Regions from separate parts of the Hoeflea sp. EC-HK425 genome, predicted to be linked through region 1. Evidence: predicted binding sites of a transcription regulator. Region 1 holds the regulator's gene; each other region holds the start of a gene.

Region 1 (7,321 bases):
ATAACAGTCGGCCCGTTTCTTCGCGACTGGATAGCCCAGCCGCTGGGCCTTGGAACGTCGTCAGCATCGGTGATGACCGCCGGCCTTGTGATGGGCATCATGCTGATCCCGTTCATCTCGTCATTGTCCGATGATATTATCAATGCTGTGCCGCAAGCGATGCGCGATGGTTCCTATGGCCTCGGCGCTACCCAGTCGGAAACCATCAAGCAGGTTATCCTCCCTGCCGCTCTTCCGGGAATTGTCGGGGCTTTCCTGCTGGCTGCCAGCCGCGCCATCGGCGAAACCATGATCGTCGTCATGGGGGCAGGGGCTGCGGCTCGCCTTGACCTCAATCCCTTTGAGGCAATGACAACCGTCACCGTGAAAATCGTGAGCCAGTTGACCGGAGACACCGAGTTTGCCAGCCCCGAGACCCTTGTGGCCTTCGCGCTTGGCCTGACCCTGTTCGTCTTCACGCTCGGCCTGAATGTTCTGGCGCTCTACATTGTGCGCAAATACCGGGAGCAATACGAATGACCGAAATCACCGCCGATCATTCCGCCGGGGCTGGCACCACCGGACGCTCGCTTTTGAATGTTGGAGAGCGTACCCGCAAACGCAATGCGGCGGAGAAGCGCTTCCGGATGATGGGCCTTGCGGCCGTTGCAATTGGTATTTTCGCGCTTGTAGGACTGATGGCATCGATCCTGTCGAACGGTCTGTCGTCCTTCAACCAGACCTATATCGCCCTGGACGTTTATCTTGATCCTGCAAAGCTGGACAAGAATGGCAACCGCGCGCCAGAGGATCTGCAGAAGATCACGACTTTCACGATCCAGCCTCTGATCAAGACTGCTGTGCAGGACATGCTAGACAAACGCGGATTTGCGGCCGAAGGCGTCAACCCGAATGAAGCGGCTGCGCTCATTTCGGGGGAAGCCCCGGCTGAACTGCGCCGCTTCATTCTGGCCAACCCCGACCAGATAGGCGAAACGATTTCCTTCGATCTCCTCGCGTCCGGTCGTATCGACGGCTACTTCAAGGGCAGGGTGACCATGGAAAGCGCGGCACTCGACCGCAACATTTCGCCCGAGCAGCTGGTTCTTGCCGACAGGCTGAAGGAAGCCGGAATTCTGGACCTTCGCTTCAACTGGGCTTTCTTCACCGCGCCTGACGCCTCTGACACCCGGCCGGAAGCAGCTGGCCTCGGCGTTGCCATTCTCGGATCTGCCTACATGATGATGATAGTGTTGGCCTTGTCGCTGCCAATCGGTGTCGCAGCCTCGATCTATCTTGAAGAGTTTGCGCCGCAGAATCGGTGGACTGACCTTATTGAAGTCAACATTGCAAACCTCGCTGCTGTGCCTTCTATCGTGTTCGGTATTCTGGGTCTGGCACTGTTTATCAATTTCGTCGGCCTGCCGCAGTCCGCTCCGATTGTCGGTGCTCTGGTGCTGACGTTGATGACGCTGCCCACCATCATCATTGCCACGCGCGCCGCACTCAAGGCAGTCCCACCATCGATCCGTGACGCGGCGCTCGGAATTGGCGCTTCGAAAATGCAGGCCATTTTCCACCATGTGCTGCCGCTCGCGGCTCCCGGCATCCTGACCGGAGCAATCATCGGTCTGGCCCAGGCACTGGGTGAAACGGCACCATTGCTGTTGATCGGCATGGTGGCATTCGTGCGTGAGTATCCTGCTGCGCCGCCCGAAGGCTTTTTCGACCCGGCTGCCGCACTGCCGGTCCAGGTTTACAATTGGACCCAGCGGGGCGACCCGGCCTTTATCGAGCGGGCATCGGGCGCGATCATTGTCCTGCTGATCTTCCTGCTCGTCATGAACGCCATCGCCATCCTGTTGCGCCGACGCTTTGAGCGCCGCTGGTAGGACCCGGCTGTCACCTTTGAATCAACCAAGCCCTGAGTATACTGAAACTGTTGAAGGGAAGACGGAGATGAACATCATGTCTGAAGCGGCGACTGAAAAAGCGGTTGATGCTGCCATCGAGGAATCCGCGATCAAGATGCGCGGCACCGACGTCAGCGTCTTCTACGGCGAAAAGCAGGCGCTTTTTGATGTCAATCTCGATGTCCGCAAGAACAGCGTGACGGCGCTCATCGGACCCTCTGGCTGCGGCAAGTCGACTTTTCTGCGCTGTCTTAACCGGATGAATGACACGATCGATATCTGCCGGGTCAACGGCGAAGTCACGCTGGACGGCGAAAACATCTACGCCCCGATGATCGATGTCGTGGAATTGCGGGCACGCGTCGGCATGGTCTTTCAGAAGCCCAACCCGTTTCCCAAGTCCATTTACGAAAACATCGTTTACGGACCGCGCATTCACGGCCAGGTTTCGACCCGCGTGGAGATGGACGAAGTTGTCGAGCGCAGCCTGATCAAGGCCGGCCTTTTCAACGAGGTCAAGGATCGTCTGCAGGAGCCGGGCACCGGTCTGTCGGGCGGCCAGCAGCAGCGGCTTTGCATCGCACGCGCCATCGCCGTAAGCCCTGAAGTCATTCTGATGGACGAGCCGTGCTCGGCGCTCGACCCGATCGCCACCGCAAAGGTCGAGGAACTGATCGACGAGCTTCGCGTCAATTACACCATCGTGATCGTGACCCACTCGATGCAGCAGGCTGCCCGTGTATCGCAACGCACGGCGATGTTCCATCTGGGCTATCTTGTCGAGGAAGGTGATACCGACAAGATGTTCACCAATCCCGACAACAAGCTGACCCAGGACTACATCACCGGCCGCTTCGGCTAATGCGACTGCCTTTTGCGTCACGATTACAGGATTGAAGGATCAAACCATGCCCGAAGCACACACAGTCACTTCTTATGATGATGACCTTCGTTTCCTGACGCGCCGGCTGTCGGAAATGGGCGGCATTGCCGAGCGCATGGTTGCCGACGCCGTCGCGGCCCTGGTCAATGCCGATACCGGCTCAGCCCAGCGCGTCATCTCCGAAGATCTGCTGCTCGACAATGGCGAGCGTGAAATCTACGACAAGGCAGTTCTGGTAATTGCCAAGCGCCAGCCGATGGCCTCGGATCTGCGTGAGATCATCGGCTCGATCCGGATCGCCTCCGATCTTGAGCGGGTCGGCGATCTGGGCAAGAACATCGCCAAGCGGGTGATCGCCGTTCACACCATGGCCCAGCCGCGCAAGCTGGTCCGCGGCCTCGAGCATCTGGCCGAACTGGCTCTGACTCAGCTCAAGGAAGTGCTGGACGCCTTTGCAACCCGTTCGCCCGATCTCGCCAATTCGATCCGCGAGCGTGACGAGGAGATCGACGCGATCTACACTTCGCTGTTCCGCGAACTTCTGACCTACATGATGGAAGATCCGCGCAACATCACTGCCTGCACCCACCTGCTTTTCTGCGCCAAGAACATTGAGCGGATCGGCGATCACGCCACCAATATCGCCGAGACGGTCTATTACGTGGCCACCGGCGAGCAGCTGGCAGCCGAACGGCCGAAGGACGATGATACCGCCACCATGGTCGCGCCCGCACCGGGTTCGGACTGAGAGCGCTACGGAGTGCATGACCCATGGCGATGAGTCCACGTATTACTGTGGTTGAGGACGAAGAGGCACTTTCGGTGCTGCTTCGCTACAATCTGGAAGCTGAAGGCTACGAGGTCGACACCGTGCTGCGCGGTGACGAGGCTGAAATTGCACTTCAGGAGCGGGTTCCGGATCTGCTGATCCTCGACTGGATGCTGCCGGGCATCTCCGGCATCGAGTTGTGCCGCCGTCTGCGCGCCCGGCCCGAAACCGAACGGTTGCCGATCATCATGCTCACCGCACGTGGCGAGGAGAGCGAGAGGGTTCGTGGCCTGGCCACGGGTGCGGACGATTTCGTCGTCAAGCCGTTCTCGACGCCCGAACTGCTGGCCCGTGTCAGGGCCATGCTGCGCCGCGCCCGTCCGGAAGTCATTTCCAGCCTGCTCAAGGTCGGCGATATCGAACTCGATCGCGAAACCCACCGGGTCAAGCGCCGTGGCCGGGACATCAAGCTGGGGCCGACCGAGTTCAGGCTTCTCGAATACCTGATGAGTTCACCCGGCCGGGTTTATTCCCGCGCCCAGCTTCTCGATGGTGTCTGGGGTCATGATGTCTATGTCGACGAGCGCACGGTCGACGTGCATGTCGGCCGGTTGCGCAAGGCGGTCAATCTCTCCGGCATGCGCGACACCATCCGCACCGTTCGCGGCGCGGGCTACTCGATCGAGGGCTGACGCGGGATTTACCGCCATCTCAGACAAGAGCTCCAACGAAAAAGCCCGGCTTCAACCCGGGCTTTTTCGTAATCCAAACCTTTTGCCTGTGAGAGGCATATCAATTCAGCGGGCGCGCTTGCGCTCGCTCGACGGCTGGAAGGCCATCTTGGCGTGATAGCCGCAATAGGGCGAGGAATCGCCGGAATCATTGCCGCAGAAGTGAAAACCTTCCTGCAGCGGATCACCGACCGGCCATTTGCAGGTGCGCTCGGAAAGCTCCACCAGCGAGAGCCGGCGCGAAATCGGCACCACCACATCCTCCATCGGACGGGTGTCGATCTCTTCCGATGCAACGACATCCAGATCCTGCTTCAGGGCTGCGCCGCCACTCGATCGGCTGACGGTTCTGGTTGTCGTCTGGCTTGCTGTCCGCCCGGCATAATTCGGTGCGCGCGGCGCCGCGGTCGTGCGCTTGGTGCGCACCGATGCCTGCCCGCCGCTCTTGGCGCGACCGGGCAGGTTGAGCCTGTGCACCTTGCCGATCACCGCGTTGCGGCTGACGCCGCCCAGCTGAGCCGCGATTTGGCTGGCACTGAGCCCGTCCGCCCAGAGTTTCTTGAGTCTTTCAACCCGTTCATCAGTCCAGTTCATGCAATACTCTCCCCGTATCCCGTATCCCGGGATGGCAGAATCCCTCACCGTCGCCCCGGAAGACCGGAACTCGAACGCTCGGTTACAGTGAGGTGAATAGTGTCCGCCGCGAACGTCTATTTCATGCCTTCAACTTAGTGGTCGGCGGACTCCGTGACAAGAGTCAGCCGAATCATGCTGATTCCTTTTTGCGGTTTTCCCCAACTTAGGAGGTGGGTATCAATTCTCACCATTCAGCGTTGACTTGGGGGTGATATCCCCGGCTGCTTGGGCGAATGACCGGAGCGATCGCCGTGGCCCGAGCCGCGCCTGCTGTCTCATTGACAGGCATGCCCTAATTGTAAATAGTGCCCACGCCGCCCCGGAAAGGGCGGCATTTTGGTTTTCCGGCATGCCCTGCCTTGTCTCGCCGTAGCGGTCGCAAGGCAAGGGCGGTGCCGTATTGTCCGTTCTCGAAGGGGGAGAGAAGCGCCATGGCTGAAGCCAAGCCGCTTTATGACACTTACAACCGCGTTCCGATCGTGTTCGAGCGCGGACATGGCGTCTGGCTGGAAACACCCGAGGGCGAGCGGTATCTCGATTTTGCCGCCGGCATAGCGGTCAATTCCCTTGGCCACACCCATCCGCATCTTGTTGGGGCGCTCAAGGCCCAGGCCGATCGTCTCTGGCACCTATCCAATGTGCACGAGATCCCCGATCAGTCCCGCCTCGCCCAACGGCTGACCGAAGTGACCTTTGCCGACAAGGTCTTCTTCACCAATTCCGGTGCCGAGGCGCTGGAGTGTGCCATCAAGACCGCGCGGCGTCATTTCTTCGTCAATGGCCAGCCCGAGCGCTATCGCATAGTCACCATCGAGGGCGCCTTTCACGGCCGGACCCTGGCGACGATTGCCGCCGGAGGCCAGCCAAAGTACCTCGAAGGCTTCGGGCCGAAGGTTGAAGGCTTTGATCAGGTTCCATTTGGCGATCATGAGGCGCTGAAGGCGGCGATTACCAGTGAAACAGCCGCCATTCTGGTCGAGCCGGTGCAGGGCGAGGGCGGTATCCGTCCGCTGCCCAATGAATGCATGCGCGGCCTGCGCGAGCTGTGCGATGAACATGGCATCCTGCTGATCCTTGATGAGGTTCAGTCGGGTGTGGGCCGGACCGGCAAGTTGTTCGCCCATGAATGGGCCGGCATTGAGCCGGACATCATGGCAGTGGCAAAAGGCATCGGCGGCGGTTTTCCCTTTGGCGCCTGCCTGGCCACGGCCAGTGCGGCAGACGGCATGACGCTCGGTACCCACGGCACCACCTATGGCGGCAACCCGCTTGCCATGGCGGTCGGCAATGCCGTGCTGGATATCATTCTCGACGATGGATTTCTTCCGCACGTCAATGATGTTGCTCTGGTGCTCAGGCAGGGACTGGCTTCACTCAAGGATCGCTATCCGGATTTGATTGCGGACGTCCGCGGCTCCGGCCTGATGCTCGGTATCAAGTGTGCCAAATCCAATGCGGATCTGGTTGCGGCGATGCGCAGTGAGCATCTTCTGGCAGTCCCGGCCGGCGACAATGTCGTCCGTTTGCTGCCGCCTTTGATCGTGACCGCCGAAGAAGCCCGCGAAGCGCTCGCAAAGACAGAGGCCGCGCTCGAAATGCTGTCCCGCAACGGTGCAGCCAACTAAACGGACCGGATTTTATGACCAAGACCCCATCCGCCAGCACCCGGCATTTTCTCGATCTCTCCGCCGTCAGCGCCGGAGAGTTGCGTGCCATGCTCGACGCGGCGCGATCCGCCAAGACGGCGACCGAAGCGGACAAGCCACTCGCTGGCAAGATGCTGGCCATGATCTTCGAGAAGCCCTCGACACGCACTCGTGTCTCCTTCGATGTCGGCATGCGGCAGCTCGGTGGCGAGACGCTGTTCCTGTCGGGAACGGAGATGCAACTCGGTCGGGCCGAAACCATTGCCGATACGGCAAAGGTTCTCTCGCGCTATGTCGACATCATCATGATCCGGACGCTGGATCATTCCCGTATGCTCGAACTCGCCGAACATGCCACGGTGCCTGTCATCAATGCCCTGACCGACGACACGCATCCCTGCCAGATCATGGCCGACATTCTGACGTTCGAGGAACATCGCGGCCCGATCAAGGGCAAGACGCTGGCCTGGACGGGCGATGGCAACAATGTGCTCCATTCGCTCATCGAGGGGGCTGCGCAGTTCGGGTACCGCATGCAGATCGCAACGCCTGAAGGGTCGGAACCCGAGGCGAAATTCGTCGAGTGGGCCCGCAAGCAGGGCGCGGAAATCGACATGAGTGCCGATCCTGATCGCGCGGTAAACGGTGCCGATTGCGTTATCACCGACACCTGGGTGTCGATGAACCAGGAACACAAGGCGCGCGGCCACAATATCTTCGTGCCTTACCAGGTCAATGAAACACTGATGCAGAAGGCCAATCCG
Region 2 (7,321 bases), 2.3 Mb from region 1:
GAAGCTGACATCGGCGCAGCCGATGCGCTTGCCGTAGACCCGGGTCAGGCCCTCGACGCTGAGCAGCGGCTTGACCGGCGCCGGAATGCCGGCCGCGGCAAGCGCTTCAAGTGTGTCGGAATGGCTCATCGAATTGCCTCCTTTTCGGCGCCCGCGTCATCGCCGGCCCCCGGACTTTCGCCAAGCAGCGCTCCGCGGTGCCCATCAGCCTGGCGGCTTTCGCAATGGTGGGTGTCGGAGCAGACGAACATCCGCCCGCCCTTGTCGTCGAGCACCACCTCGTCGAGATAGACCTCGACGGCGCCGCACATGGCGCAGGGCTGATCGAAATGCTGGATCTCGAAAGGATGATCCTCGAAATCGAGGCTCACAACCTCGGTGTGCGGCGGGATCGCGTAGATCCGCTTCTCGCGGCCTGCGCCGAACAGCTGCAGCGCCTCGGACTGGTGCATTTTCGGATTGTCGAATTTCGGCGTCGGCGACGGGTCCATCACGTAGCGCCCCTCGACCTTGACCGGGTAGGCATAGGTCGTGGCGATGTGACCGTTGCGGGCGATGTCCTCGTAGAGCTTGACGTGCATCAGGCCATACTCCTCGAGCGCATGCATCTTGCGGGTCTCGGTCTCGCGCGGCTCGAGGAACCGCAACGGCTCCGGGATCGGCACCTGGTAGACCAGCACCTGGCCTTGGGTCAGCGGCGTTTCCGGAATGCGGTGACGAGTCTGGATGATCGTTGCATCCGGCGTCGCGGTCGTCGTTGCAACGCCTGCGGTCTTGGCGAAGAAGGCCCGGATCGACACGGCGTTGGTGGTGTCGTCGGCGCCCTGGTCGATGACCTTGAGTACATCGTCAGGACCTATGATCGCCGCCGTCACCTGCACTCCGCCGGTGCCCCAGCCATAGGGCATCGGCATCTCGCGGGACGCGAACGGCACCTGGTAGCCGGGCACGGCGATCCCCTTGAGGATAGCCCGGCGGATCATCCGCTTGGTCTGCTCATCGAGATAGGCGAAATTGTAGGTCGCCAGATTCTGCGAACCCTCGTCCTGTGCCAGCGCGTTCATTCCGCAGCCTCCTTTGTGTCGTCCGTTGCGGATGTCTCGCCATCGGCCCTCGCCGCATTGGCGAAATGCTCGGCACGCATGCGCCGCACGAGGTCGAGCTCGGCCTGGAAGTCGACGTAATGCGGCAGCTTGAGATGCTCGACGAAGCCGGTCGCCTGCACATTGTCACAATGCGACAACACGAATTCCTCGTCCTGGGCGGGCGCAACGATGTCCTCGCCGAGTTCGCTCGCCCTGAGCGCCCGGTCGCACAGCGACATTGCCATCGCCTTGCGCTCGGCCTGGCCGAATACCAGGCCATAGCCGCGGGTGAACTGCGGCGGCACCTTGGACGATCCCTGGAACTGGTTGACCATCTGGCACTCGGTCAGCTTGACCCGCCCGATCACCACCGTGAAGCCGAGTTCCGGGATCATCACCTCGACATCGACGTCACCAATGCGGATTTCGCCCACAAACGGGTGGCTGCGCGCATAGCCGCGCTGGGTCGAATAGGCGAGCGCCAGCAGGAAGCCCTCATCGCCCCGCGCAAGCGTCTGCAGCCGCGCGTCCCGACCCATCGGGTATTCGGTCGGCGCCCGCGTGATATCGGCGACCGGCAGCGAGGCATCCGTCACCGGATCGTCCTCGATCAGTCCCTCGTCGCCTAGGATATCGGAGACGCGGATCACACGTTCGTTGCTGTCCTGACTGGTTTCGGGTGCATCCACCGGCGCGTCGCCGGCAAGCACCGGATCGAGCAACCGGTGGGTATAATCGAATGTCGGACCAAGCAGCTGGCCGCCGGGCAGATCCTTGTAGATCGCCGAGATCCGCCGCTCCACAAGCATCTCGCCTGTGTCCATCGGCTCCGAATGACCAAACCGCGGCAGGGTTGTCCGGTAGGCGCGGAGCAGGAACACAGCCTCGATCAGATCGCCGCGGGCCTGCTTGATCGCCAGGGCAGCGAGTTCCGGATCGTAGAGCGAGCCCTCGCCCATCACACGGTCGACGGCAAGCGACAATTGCCCGGCGATCTGCTCGAGCGTCAGCCCCGGCACATTGGCATCGCCACGGCGTCGGGCGGCGAGCAGACGGTGGGCGTTGGCGATGGCGGCTTCGCCGCCCTTGACAGCAACATACATGACTTACGCCTCCCTGCGGACTAGACGGGTGCTGCGCGGCAATGCCGCCACGCAGCCCGGCGCGGCGAGGATCAGGTCGATGCCACGCGGGAAAGTGGCGCGGTTGGCCTGCCACTGCGCTTCGAAATGCTGCGGCATTGGCGCTGGTGCCAGCGATGCCTGACCCTTGATACCGGGACCTCCGAGCGCAAGCGGCACACCTTCGGACAGTGTCGACACCTGCAGGATCACCGTCGTCGACCGGTCGGGAAATTCCTGGGTGCCGAGCGAGAAGCCATTGAGCGCCGAGAGGTTTTGCGGCGCGGCCACGATGGCAAAGGATGCATCGGACGGGTGACTGACAACCGGCGCACCGGTGTGAAACACGATCCAGTCCCTGACTTCGGAACTCTTGGCCATCGCCGCATCCAGCCAGACAGGTGTATCGGCATCGGCCAGTGTTGCAATCAGTGCCGAAGCCGACGCGCAAAGTGGCGGCGGCGGTGTCGTAACCTCTGGCAATGGGTGAACCGAGCCCGGCCGCGACATCGCATCCATCAGCACCCGGAACACCATCTGAGATGAGCATAAGGGATCTGAGAACCCGCCTTCGTAGATCGTGGAATCTTGTGTGGCGGCAGGCATCAGTCTTCCCCTCGCACCATGGTGAAAAAATTGACCCTTGTGGCCGCGGTTTCCTGGCGGATCCTGGCGTCGGCAGCCCTCTCCAGTTGCTCGAGCGGCGCAACGATCTCGCGCTCGACCAGTTCGGCATGGCCAGGGTCCTGGGCCAGCGCATCGATGACGGCGACCAGTTGCGCCTTGCGCGCGTCGCGGCCGCTGATCATAGCGTGCCCCACCTGCCCCGAGCCGATCCTGACCGTCACGCGGGTGGCCGAAACCTCGCCGACATGAAACGGCTGACCGGTGCCGCCCGCGCGGCCCTGAAGCGCCACAAGCCCGGACTCGGGACCGCGCAGCAGTTCAACGGACGGGTCGAGACCGGTCTGCTTCCAGCGAGACACCAGATCCTTGCTCGGCGCTCTGGCAAGCACCGACAGCAGCCTTTGCCGCCTGGCAATATCCGTAGCGACATTGCCGTCCGGCGTTTGGTCCAGCCCATTTCCTGAAAGCGCCATCGAAATCTCCTTATTTGTCTATTTATCTAGACAACCATATCAATTACGATACACTTAAACCGCTCATGTGACGAGCCTGTGACATCACGAAGGGAAACTCCGGTGAAAGCACTGCAGAGACGGACCGGGATCGCGCTCTGGCGGCAGGTTGCCGACCAGATCCGCCAGTCGGTTCTCACCGGACTGGCAGCCAATGAGCGGCTCCCGGCGGAGGCGGAACTGGCCAGCCGATTCGGGGTCAACCGTCACACGGTTCGCTCGGCGATCGCGGCGCTCGAGAAGGAAGGTATCCTGCGCGCCGAGCAGGGCCGCGGCACCTTCCTCAACGACCGCAAGCGCCTGCGTTACCCGATTGGCCAGCGCACCCGCTTTTCCTCGGGCCTGGAGGATCAGGCCCGGACCCGGTCAGGCAGGCTGCTTTCGAGCGAGACCCTGCCCGCTCCGCCCCACATCGCGAAGGCCCTGTCCCTGCCTTCCGGTGCGCCCGTCATCAAGCTCTCGACGCTCTCGACCGCCGACGCCGTACCAATCTCGGCGGCTACCTCCTGGTTTGACGCCAGCCGGTTTGGCGAAATTGCCAGCCTCTACGCAAAGACTGGCTCGATCACCGCCTCGCTGGTCCGCCTCGGAGTGGAGGATTACACCCGCAAGTCAACGGGCGTGGAGGCCCGGCATGCCAGCAGCGAGGATCTCGACCTCCTCGCCCTGTCGCCCGGTGCGATCGTGCTGCTGACCCGCGGAATCGACATCGATCCGGCAGGCAGGCCTGTCCTCTACGGCGAATCCCGGTTTGCCGCCGACCGTGTCGAACTCGTCATCGAGAACCAGGCAGCGGAAACGCCCACCTGATCGAGATCCGGCACCCCTGTCACATTGACCGTCACAAAACTGAGAACTGAATCGTGTCTAAGCCTGCCAGCAGGACGATAGCTCAAAGTTCAGGCGGGCCCCGTGACCACAAATTACCGGACCATTTTTCTTTCCGACATTCACTTGGGTACCCCCGATTGCCAGGCGGAGATACTGATCGACTTCCTGCGCCAGCATGACGCCCCGACCATCTATCTCGTCGGCGATATCGTCGACTGCTGGCGGATGAAGCGCAAAGGATTCTACTGGCCGCAATCCCACAATGACGTGGTTCAGAAACTCTTGCGCAAGGCCCGCAAGGGCACCCGCATCATCTATGTTCCCGGCAATCACGACGAGCTGCTGCGCGAGTATCAGGGCGTTCATTTCGGCGGCATCGAGGTGCGCGAGCGCGATGTGTTCGAGACAGCCGATGGCAGGCGCCTGCTGGTCATCCACGGCGACGAATTCGACATGGTGGTGATGAACCACCGCTGGCTCGCCCATCTGGGCGACATCGCCTACGGCTTCGCGATGTGGACCAACAAGTGGCACAACCGTTCCCGCAAGCTGCTTGGACTGCGCTACTGGTCGTTCTCCCGCTGGGCCAAGCTGAAGGTCAAGAGCGCGGTCAACTTCATTTCGGACTTCGAGGAAGTGCTGGCGGACGAAGCCCGCAAGCACGGCGCCGACGGCGTCATCTGCGGTCACATCCACCACGCCGCCAACGAGATGCGCGGCGGCATCCGCTACATCAACACCGGCGACTGGGTGGAAAGCTGCACGGCCGTGGTCGAGCATTCCGACGGCCGCATGGAGATCATCGACTGGTCGCGACGGATTTCCGAAAAAGCCGGACAGCTGGCGAAGGTCGAACCTCTCAAACAGATCACCGGCACGCGGGACCAGGCGGCATGAAGTCCGCCCCGTCTTCTCCTTTGGAGTCTTGATAAATGACCATGATTGAAGCAACAGCCGTCGGCGCCCGCATCGATGGCGCGGTCGTGCGCAACACAGCCCTGTCCTCCACCGGCATCCTGGAACGGGTGTTCTCCGCCGCGTTTCGCGGCCTCGTCTATCCGCAGATCTGGGAAGATCCGCTCATCGACATGGAGGCGCTTGAGCTCAAATCCACGGACACGCTCGTCACCATCGCTTCAGGCTCCTGCAATGTCATGTCCTACCTGACGGCCAGTCCGGCCGAGATCATCGCCGTCGACCTTTCGCCCGCCCATGTCGCGCTCGGCAAGCTCAAGCTCGCCGCCGCCACCCATCTGCCTGGCCACACGGCGTTCTCCAACATGTTCCGCCATGCCAATCTGAAGACAAATCTGGCACTGTATGACCGTCACATCCGCCCGCATCTCGATGACGAGACGCGCAGATACTGGGACGGACGGGAAATCAACGGCCGCCGACGGGTCAGCCGCTTCACCCGCGGCTTCTACACCACCGGCCTGCTCGGCCGCTTCATCTCGGTCGCCCATGTGCTGGGCAAGCTCTACGGCGTCGATCCGCGCGAGCTGCTGCGGATGGACAGCGTCGAAAAGCAGCGCGAGTTCTTCAACACCCGGATCGCGCCGGTGTTCGACAGCCGCAGCTTCAAGGCGCTGACCTCGCTGCGCGCCTCGCTGTTCGGCCTGGGCATCCCGCCAGCGCAGTATGAAGCTCTCGCCGGCGACTCGACCGACGGGATGATCGGGGCTCTGCGGATCCGCACCGAGCGGCTCGCTTGCGGGTTTCCGCTCAAGGACAATTACTTTGCCTGGCAGGCCTTTGGCCGCGGCTACCAGCCCGGCGAGGCCGCCAGCCTGCCGCCCTATCTCGAAGCCCGCCATTTCGAAACCGTTCGCCGCAATGCCGGCCGCGTGTCCGTCGTCAACGAGAGCATCACCACCCTGCTCGCAGCAAGGCCGGCAGCCTCCGTCGACGCCTTCGTGCTGCTTGACGCCCAGGACTGGATGACCGACGCCCAGCTCTCAGAACTCTGGGCCGAGATCACCCGGACGGCGGCAGCCGGAGCGCGCGTCATCTACCGCACCGCCGCCGCTCCGTCTCCGCTGCCCGGACATGTTCCCGATGGCATTCTCGACAAGTGGAATTACCAGGCTGAGCGCAGTCTGGAGCTCGGCGCACGCGATCGCTCGGCGATTTACGGCGGTTTTCATCTCCACGTAAAGCGCGACCAGGCCGCATGAGCGCCGTCTCCGCCAATGCGTCGGTGATGGATGGCATCTACCGCCACCAGCGCCATATCTACGATCTGACGCGCAAATACTACCTGCTTGGACGCAACGACCTGATCGCGGCGCTGAAACCGCCCGTTGGCGGTTCGGTGCTCGAAATCGGCTGCGGCACCGCGCGCAATCTGCTGCTGGCGGCGCGGCACTACCCCGATGCGCGGCTCTACGGCATCGACATCTCGGCGGAAATGCTCAAGTCCGCCGAGGCGACCATCGCGAAAAACCGCATCGGCGATCGCGTCACCCTGGCCCAGGGCGACGCCACCCGGTTTGACGCGGACGACCTGTTCGCTGTTGGGCGGTTCGACCGGGTGTTCTTTTCCTACAGCCTGTCGATGATCCCCGGCTGGGAAGCTGCGCTCGACCAGGCGATCCAGGCCGTGGCACCCGGAGGCGAATTGCATGTCGTCGATTTCGGCCAACAGACCGCCCTGCCCGGCTGGTTCGGCAGGGGATTGAAAGCCTGGCTCGCCCGTTTTCATGTCACGCCCCGCTCATGCCTCGGCGACGCCATGGCTGCCATCGCGCAGCAGCACCACGGTGAGTTGAGATTTTCGACGCTGTATCGGGATTATGCCCGGATCGGCGCCATCAGGCTGCCGCGGGACTGACCCATTGGAGCGCCGTGCCTCCCAGTGGATCCCCAAAGCACGCTCCAGCACTTTGAAACTAGAGCATCTTGTCTGCGTTCAGACGGTTTCGCCTGAACGCAGGATGCTCTAGCCGGCTCCGCCGACTTCCGACTGGGCAACCGCGACTGATTTCAAGATGGCGAAACAGTCTGCACCGGGCGCAAGCTCAAGCGCCTGTGCCGACCGCCGCGTGATCCGCGCCAGCAGCAGGTCGTCCCCTGCCCTGAGCTGAATGACCGCCCCCGGACCCTCGCCGAGCCGCACCGCGGTCACCGTTGCCGGCAGGATGTT
Region 3 (7,321 bases), 2.5 Mb from region 1:
CGAGCATCCGAACTACTACGCGATCCGCAATCATCTGGTGCAGTTCCTTGGCAAACATTCGAAGGAACTCGCAGGACCGACAGACGCCGTCGAGAACCGGCCCGAGACAGTCCGCATCGACAAGACCGCGCCGGCTGCGCGGTCGCCCAAGAAACTCGCCGTTTAACACCCTGAGCAGGAGACTTCATCATGGCCAAAATGATGACCAAGGAAGACGTGACCGAAATGATACTGTCTGCCAAGCGCACGACAGGCATGAAATGGGAGGACATCGCCGAGAAGATCGGCATGTCGCCGGTGTGGACGCATTCGGCCGCAATGGGCATGAACGCGATGCCCAAGGACAAGGCCGAGGCGATGGTCTCCGTGATGGGGCTGCCGCAGGAGGCGGCGCTGGTGCTGCAGGAGTATCCCACCAAGATCTGGGAGCAGGCAGTGCCGACCGACCCCTGCGTCTACCGGCTCTACGAAATCGTCGGGGTCTATGGTCCGACGATCAAGACGCTGATCCAGGAGGAGTTCGGCGACGGCATCATGTCGGCCATCGATTTCGACATGCAGATCACCCGCGTGGCCAATCCCAAGGGCGACCGGGTCAAGATCGAGATGTCGGGCAAGTTCCTGGGCTACAATTCCTGGTAATGTCGCGGCCTCCCTTCCCACCTTTCACCGAGCAGTCGGCGGTCCAGAAGATCAGGGCCGCCGAGGACGGCTGGAACGGCCGCGACCCGGCTAAGGTCGCGCTCGCCTACACGCCGGACAGCAGGTGGCGGAACCGGAGCGAGTTCATCAATGGGCGCAGCGAAATCGAGGCGTTCCTGACCCGAAAGTGGGAAAAGGAGCTCGAGTACCGGCTGATCAAGGAGCTGTGGGCGTATTCCGGCAACCGTATCGCGGTCCGCTTTGCCTATGAGTGGCATGATGCGGCGGGAACCTGGTACCGTTCCTATGGCAACGAGAACTGGGAATTCGACGAGGCGGGCTACATGATGACGCGCCACGCCAGTATCAATGATGTCGAGATCGCCGAAGCAGACCGGAAATTTCACTGGCCGCAGGGGCGGCGGCCGGAAGAGCATCCGGGATTGACGGAACTCGAATTGTAGACCGGCGCCGATCTATGGGTCTCTGAACGACGAAGGGCGCCGCATGGGCGCCCTTCGCGTTGATGGCTTGTGTGAGCCGGTCAGGCCATGCCGATCTTGCCGCCGCCCTGCTTGGTGACAGCGACGACAGCCGGACGCACCGGCATGTCGTCGCGGAAATCGGGCCAGCGGGTGGCGGGCTGCTCATAGGTGGCGAGGCCTTCGTCACCGGGATGCTGAACCGCGAGGAACACGGTTTCGCCTGTCGGATCGAAAAGCGGGCCGCACATCTCGGCGCCGACCGGAACCCGGAAGAACAGTTTCGAGGTGGCTCGCGCATCCCCATTCGTATCGACGGCCCACAGACCATCGGTACGCCCGGTCCGCTTTTCGGAATTGCCGTCTGTCGAGACCCAGAGGCGTCCGTCAGCATCGATGGCGCAGTTGTCGGGCATGCCGAACCAGCCGTTGGTGGTGGTGGCTGAGGAGAAGCTGGCGCCGACTTCGGCGACCGCCGGATCTCCGCATTTGAGCAGGATTTCCCAGGTCGATTTGGTGGAAGCGAAGTCGCCATCGGTTTCGCTGATTTCGATGATGTGACCGAAGGCGTTGTTGGCGCGCGGGTTGGCGGCGTTCTCGTCGCCTTCCTTGCGCCGGGTGTTGTTGGTCAGCATGCAATAGACCTTGCCGGTCATGGCATTGGGCTGAACGTCTTCGGGACGGTCCATCTTCGTGGCACCGAGAAGGTCGCCGGCGCGGCGGGCCTCGATCACCACGTCGGCCTGGCTCATGAAGCCGTTGTCGGCATTGAGCGGGCCTTCACCGTGAACCAGCGGCATCCAGTCAACCGTGCCGTCCGCATCAAAGCGCGCGACATAGAGGATGCCATCGTCGAGAAGGTCCATGTTGGCCGCGCGGTCATCGGGGTTGTAGGCGGCGCTGGTGACAAACTTGTAGACATAGTCGAAGCGTTCGTCATCGCCGCAGTAAAACACCACGCGGCCATCCTTGTTGACAACGCTTTCAGCACCTTCATGTTTCATGCGGCCAAGTGCCGTGCGCTTCTTCGGTACCGAGTTGGGGTCCATCGGATCGACTTCGACAACCCAGCCGAAGCGGTTGGGTTCATTGGGCTCCTTGGAGACATCGAAGCGGTCGTGATGCGTGCCCCAGTTGTACCAGCCGGCGGGAGCGCCGTAGCGCTTGTAGTTGACGGCTTCGGGATGGCCTTCCGGCAGTTCGCCGATGAAGTAGCCGTGGAAGTTTTCCTCGGCCATCAGCCATGTGCCCCAGGGCGTGACGCCGCCGGCGCAGTTGTTGAGCGTGCCGAACACCTTCGTGCCTGACGTGTCCGCATTGGTCTTGAGGCGGTCGTGACCGGCGGCCGGACCGGTCAGCGCCATCTCGGTGCCGACGTGCAAACGGCGGTTCATCTTGCCGTCGAGGACCGGCATCCATTTGCCGTCCTGCTTGCGGATTTCGATGACGGTGCCACCGTGTGCGGCCATTTCGATGTCGACGATATCCTTGGTGAACTCGCCCATCATCACCTTGTCCTTGCCTTCACCATCCTTGCCGATGGTCGCCCAGTTGGGGAACATCAGTTCGGCGTTGGTGTATTCGTGGTTGACCACGAGCAGTCCATGGTCGTCGGCACCATCGAGCGGAATGAAGCCGACATAATCGTTGTTGTAGCCGAACTGTTTCGACTGGCTTTCCGCCGTCTGGTTCATCGGATCGAAATCCGGCGAATCTGCAAAGACCTTGTCGCCCCAGCGCAGCAGAACATCGGCGTCATAGCCTTCGGCAACGTGATGGGTTTCATCGACGCCGGCCTCGACTTCGGTGAACGAAAAGGCGCTCATACCTTCCGCACGGGCCTCATCGGCGATCATCAGCGCCAGCGGGCTGACGGTCGTGGCAATGGCGGTGACGGCGAGCGAGCCGCCAAGGAAGCCGCGGCGCGAGAAACGGCGGTTGATAATGTCGCCCATTGTGGGATTGTCTGACGGGTTGCGGCCGACATCTTCTTCCGCTTCGCGCAGTTCGGTGAGGTTGATGATTTCTTCATCTGGCTTGAACATGTCGTTCATGGCTTTCTCCATCGTGTTGGACTGACCCCGATGAATCCAAATGTACCAATTTGCGTAACGAGCTTATGACAGTTGACGCAGGATTGCAGCCTTCCTGTTTAGAAGCGGTGCGCATTGCAGCGCGCTCGCTGGCCTACCCGCGGTTCGTGCCGGCTCGGAGGAGTGGAAATGATGACACTGAGAATGGTCTTGCTGGGAAGCGCTGTCGGCCTTGCGCTCGGATGGCTGGCAGTCCCGGCAGCGGCAGGTGAACTGGAAGACTACCGGAGTGCGCTTGAAGAGTTTCTTGCGGAAAACGGACTTGCCGGCGGGACACTCTTTGTGCGGGGACCGGAAACCGAGATCGAGGTTGTTGCCGGCATGGCCGAGACCGGGACCCGGCGGCCGGTGACACCGGATACGCGGTTCTACATAGCCTCCACCGGCAAGATGATGGTTGCCGCCGCGGTCCTCGCCCATGTCGAAAAGGGGGATCTCGATCTCGATGCCAAGGTCTGGCCGCTGGTTCGCGATCTGCCGGGTATTGATGCGCTTGAGGGGATTGGTGAAGTCACGCTTCGCCAATTGCTCAATCATACCTCCGGTCTCGCAGATTATCTCGACGACAGTTTTGTGGGCGCTGCCCTGCTTGATATGAAGCGGCGGTGGAGCGAGGCCGAGGCCCTTGCCTTTGCCTATGGAGAACCTGCCTATGGCGCGCCCGGCGAGATTTTTGAGTACTCCAACAGCAATTATGTGCTGCTCGGCCATATTCTCAAAAACCGATCTGCGGATCTGGAGGCCGCACTTTGGGAGAGCGTGTTCGTTCCCTCGGGCATGTTGGCGACCACGGTCGGCGCCTCCGCGGAGGCGGCCGATCTCGCACATGGCTACGCCGGCGAAACCGGGAATACTGATGTCAGTCAGTTGTCCTGGGCGAGTGTTCTGGCGGACGGGCCGCTGGTCAGCACCGCGCGGGATGTTGCAGGTTTCCTGCAGGCGTTGATGCGCGAACAGAGGATACTCAAAGCCGATCTGCTTGAAGAGATGCTGGCCGGCTCTAAGCAGGACGATAGCTACGGTCTCGGCATGGCCAACGGCGGCGATGATTGGGGCGACTGGTACGGCCATTCGGGCAGCTATGATGGTTTCGAGGCAGACGCCCGGTACTATCCAGATGCCGATCTGGTGCTGGTCTATACGGTCAACGGCAACAGCGTCACGGATACGGATCTTCTGGATCTCGCCGCTGGAATCTACTTCGACAACTAATCGCCCTGTCGTCTCATTCCGCCGGCGCCAGTTCCGGCCGCTCCACGGCCTGTTCCCGGATCGGCCAGTGGACGATCGCGGCGAAGATGCCGAGTGCCACGCCCAGCCACCAGACCGGGTTGTAGGTGCCGAAGATGTCGTAGAGATAGCCGCCGAGCCAGACGCCGAGGAAGGAGCCGACCTGGTGGGCGAGAAACACCACCCCACCCAGCATGCCGAGATGGCCGGTGCCGAACATGATTGCCACCAGCGCGTTGGTCGGAGGCACGGTCGACAGCCAGAGCAGGCCCATGACGATGGCGAAGATCACCACCGAGGTGCTGGTCTGCGGCAGCAGCAGGAACGCGGTGACGGCGATTGAACGGCCGATATAGATCCAGACCAGTGCCATCGGCTTGGAATAACGCTGACCGATATAGCCCGAGGCCAGCGAACCGATGATGTTGAAAAAGCCGATGAGCGCCAGCGACAGCACCGCAAAGGAGCTTTCGATACCGATATCGCGCAGATAGGCCGGGAAGTGGGCGGTGATGAAGGCCACCTGGAAGCCGCATACGAAGAAACCGGAGACCAGCAGCAGGTAGCTCTTGTGGCCGAGCGCTTCGCGCAGGGCTTCACCGATAGACTGCTTGTACTGAAGCGCCGATTGCGAGCCGGAATTCGAGTTGCCGCGCAGCGGAATGGCCAGGAACGGGATGATGAACATCATCGCCGCCATCCAGATAAGCGCTTCCTGCCAGCCATAGGCATCGATCAGGCCCTGGCTCAGCGGTGCGAAGACGAACATGCCGGCCGAGCCGGCTGCCGTGCCTATGCCGAACGCCATGGAGCGCCGCTCCGGCGCGACATTGCGGGCAAACGCTGCCAGCACGATGCCGAAGGAGGCCGACGCAATGCCCAGCCCGACGAGGACGCCGCCGCCGATGTAGAACCAGCCGGGGCTTGGCGCCACCGACATGATGAACAGTCCGCTCGAATAGACAAATGCGGACAGGGCCAGCACCTTCCAGGTGCCGAACTTGTCGGCAATCGCGCCAAAAAACGGCTGGCCCAAGCCCCAGAACAGGTTCTGGATCGCCATGGCGAGACCAAAGGTCGTCCGGTCCCAGCCTGTGTCAGCGAGCATCGGCAACTGGAAGAAGCCCATGGCCGAACGTGGTCCGAAGGACAGGAGCGAGATCAGCGAACCGGCGATGATGATCAGCCAGGGCAGCGATGGAACGGCTGGGGAGGGGCGGGTTTCGGACATGAACGGCTCCTGAGATGTGGGGCGACTTTAGGCATTTCCATCCATTCGACAAGTGCATTTGTTTGAAGGAATGGATCAGCAGAATTGATGTTCGCCACTCGTTAACCGCGAAAGTCGACACTGCCGGATGATTTCGCACACCATGGTTGTGGATGGCTGTGGCAGTCTATAATCGGGACCATTCACTTTACTGGATTTGCGCATGTTCTCCTTGCTTGGTTTTATGCTTCTGATTGCCCTGGCCTTGTGGGTCCGCAGTGTTTCGCTCGAGCAACGCAGGATGGCCGAGCAATTGGCATTGCTGCGCCGTGAACTCGACCGGCTTCCGGCCGGGGGAGCGGCGGAATCCGGTGCCGGGACAGGCGATGAACTGGCAGAGCCGCGGCGGGATGCGCCGGAAAGCACAGGCGCCGGGCCGGAAACGGAGGGGTCTGAGCCAAAGGCCGCTGAGGCGGCAGATGCTGCCCGGCTTTCTGCCGACGCTGCCGCCGGGCGAGCGGAAACCGGCGGCGCCGGGCCAGAGCGGCGTGACGAGGATGACACCGGGTTGCCGGAGGCCGCTGTTCTGGCCGCGTCTAGCCCGGGCAAGGGCATGGATCTGGAGAGCCTGATTGGCGGCCGCTGGTCGGCGCTGCTTGGCGGGCTTGCGGTTGCGCTGGGTGTGCTGTTTCTGGCGCGCTATTCCATCGAAGCCGGTCTGCTTGGCCCGCGGGCCCGGATGACGATGGGCACGCTGATGTCACTGGCCCTGTTCGGGGCCGGCGAATTCATGCGCCGCCGCGACCGCCAGGACGCGATGCCGACGCTGACGAGTGCGGATATTCCGGGGATCCTGACCGGAGCCGGCGCCATCGGCGCCTTTGGCACGATCTATGCAGCCTACGCGCTCTACGGTTTTGTCGGCCCGGCAGTAGCGTTTGTCGGCCTCACGGTTCTCGGCATCGCCAGCCTGCTCTTGTCTGCCGTTCACGGGCCGAAGCTTGCGGCTCTCGGATTGGTCGGCGCCTATGTGTCGCCGTTGCTGGTCTCCTCGCAGGACCCCAATCCGGTGGCCTTCGGCGCCCATATCCTGGTGGTGACCGCCGCCGTGATGGGCGTCGCGCGGATTCGCGGCTGGCGCTGGCTTGCAATCGGCGGCATTGCCGGGTCGACGGCTCTGGCCTTGTTGCTGTTGACGATCTCGACGCTGACAGCCTGGTTCGCACTCGGACTTCTGCTCGTCGCACTGTTTGCCGTTCACGTGATAAGCCTGGTCGCCGGGGTCGAGGCGCGTCCGGATCCGCTCGAGGACCGGCCGGCGGCGCGGCTTGCGATCGGCGCAGGGCTGAGCGTCGTTCTGGTCGGCGTTCTCGCCATCCTGACCTGGGACACTCAGGTGCCGTTGCTGCTTTTGGTATCCGGTCTCGCGGCGCTCATGGTGGCTGCTGGCGGGATCTGGCCCTCGCTGTCGCCCGTTGCTCCGCTGTCTGTGGTGCTGATCGTTGTGGCGCTGTTGTCGCTCAGGATCGATTTCCCGGTCATTGCAGGCATAACCTCCGGTCTCGATATCCGCGATGGCTTGATGGCGCCGGATCTCGGCGGCTTTGTCCGCAACAGCCTGCTGATGGCGGTTCCATCCTTCCTGCTTGCCGTGTTCCTCGGGC

What was found. Region 1 encodes PhoB, which activates phosphate uptake and scavenging genes when phosphate is short. Its sites were predicted from a motif close to TGTCATNNANCTGTCAT; they were not measured.
Region 2: the regulator PhoB is predicted to act here: its motif matches at 3,374-3,390, upstream of phnF (phosphonate metabolism transcriptional regulator PhnF).
Region 3: the regulator PhoB is predicted to act here: its motif matches at 3,233-3,249, upstream of SPHINGO391_RS06715 (PhoX family phosphatase).

Annotation. Positions count from the first base shown of each region.
Region 1 covers NZ_LR701572.1:3,347,441-3,354,761, reverse strand. Annotated here, with positions in the region: gene pstC (phosphate ABC transporter permease subunit PstC) at 1-519, shown strand, start outside; gene pstA (phosphate ABC transporter permease PstA) at 516-1,871, shown strand; gene pstB (phosphate ABC transporter ATP-binding protein PstB) at 1,939-2,754, shown strand; gene phoU (phosphate signaling complex protein PhoU) at 2,801-3,523, shown strand; gene phoB (phosphate regulon transcriptional regulator PhoB) at 3,553-4,236, shown strand; gene SPHINGO391_RS18860 (GcrA family cell cycle regulator) at 4,342-4,869, opposite strand; gene SPHINGO391_RS18855 (aspartate aminotransferase family protein) at 5,343-6,536, shown strand; gene argF (ornithine carbamoyltransferase) at 6,551-7,321, shown strand, end outside.
Region 2 covers NZ_LR701572.1:1,001,124-1,008,444, reverse strand. Annotated here, with positions in the region: gene phnK (phosphonate C-P lyase system protein PhnK) at 1-129, opposite strand, end outside; gene SPHINGO391_RS07520 (alpha-D-ribose 1-methylphosphonate 5-phosphate C-P-lyase PhnJ) at 126-1,064, opposite strand; gene SPHINGO391_RS07515 (carbon-phosphorus lyase complex subunit PhnI) at 1,061-2,188, opposite strand; gene phnH (phosphonate C-P lyase system protein PhnH) at 2,192-2,812, opposite strand; gene phnG (phosphonate C-P lyase system protein PhnG) at 2,812-3,306, opposite strand; gene phnF (phosphonate metabolism transcriptional regulator PhnF) at 3,409-4,155, shown strand; gene SPHINGO391_RS07495 (UDP-2,3-diacylglucosamine diphosphatase) at 4,258-5,073, shown strand; gene SPHINGO391_RS07490 (DUF3419 family protein) at 5,109-6,353, shown strand; gene SPHINGO391_RS07485 (class I SAM-dependent methyltransferase) at 6,350-7,009, shown strand; gene modC (molybdenum ABC transporter ATP-binding protein) at 7,118-7,321, opposite strand, start outside.
Region 3 covers NZ_LR701572.1:831,457-838,777, forward strand. Annotated here, with positions in the region: gene SPHINGO391_RS06700 (ABC transporter ATP-binding protein) at 1-166, shown strand, start outside; gene cynS (cyanase) at 190-642, shown strand; gene SPHINGO391_RS06710 (nuclear transport factor 2 family protein) at 642-1,106, shown strand; gene SPHINGO391_RS06715 (PhoX family phosphatase) at 1,187-3,178, opposite strand; gene SPHINGO391_RS06720 (serine hydrolase domain-containing protein) at 3,347-4,429, shown strand; gene SPHINGO391_RS06725 (MFS transporter) at 4,443-5,678, opposite strand; gene SPHINGO391_RS06730 (DUF2339 domain-containing protein) at 5,881-7,321, shown strand, end outside.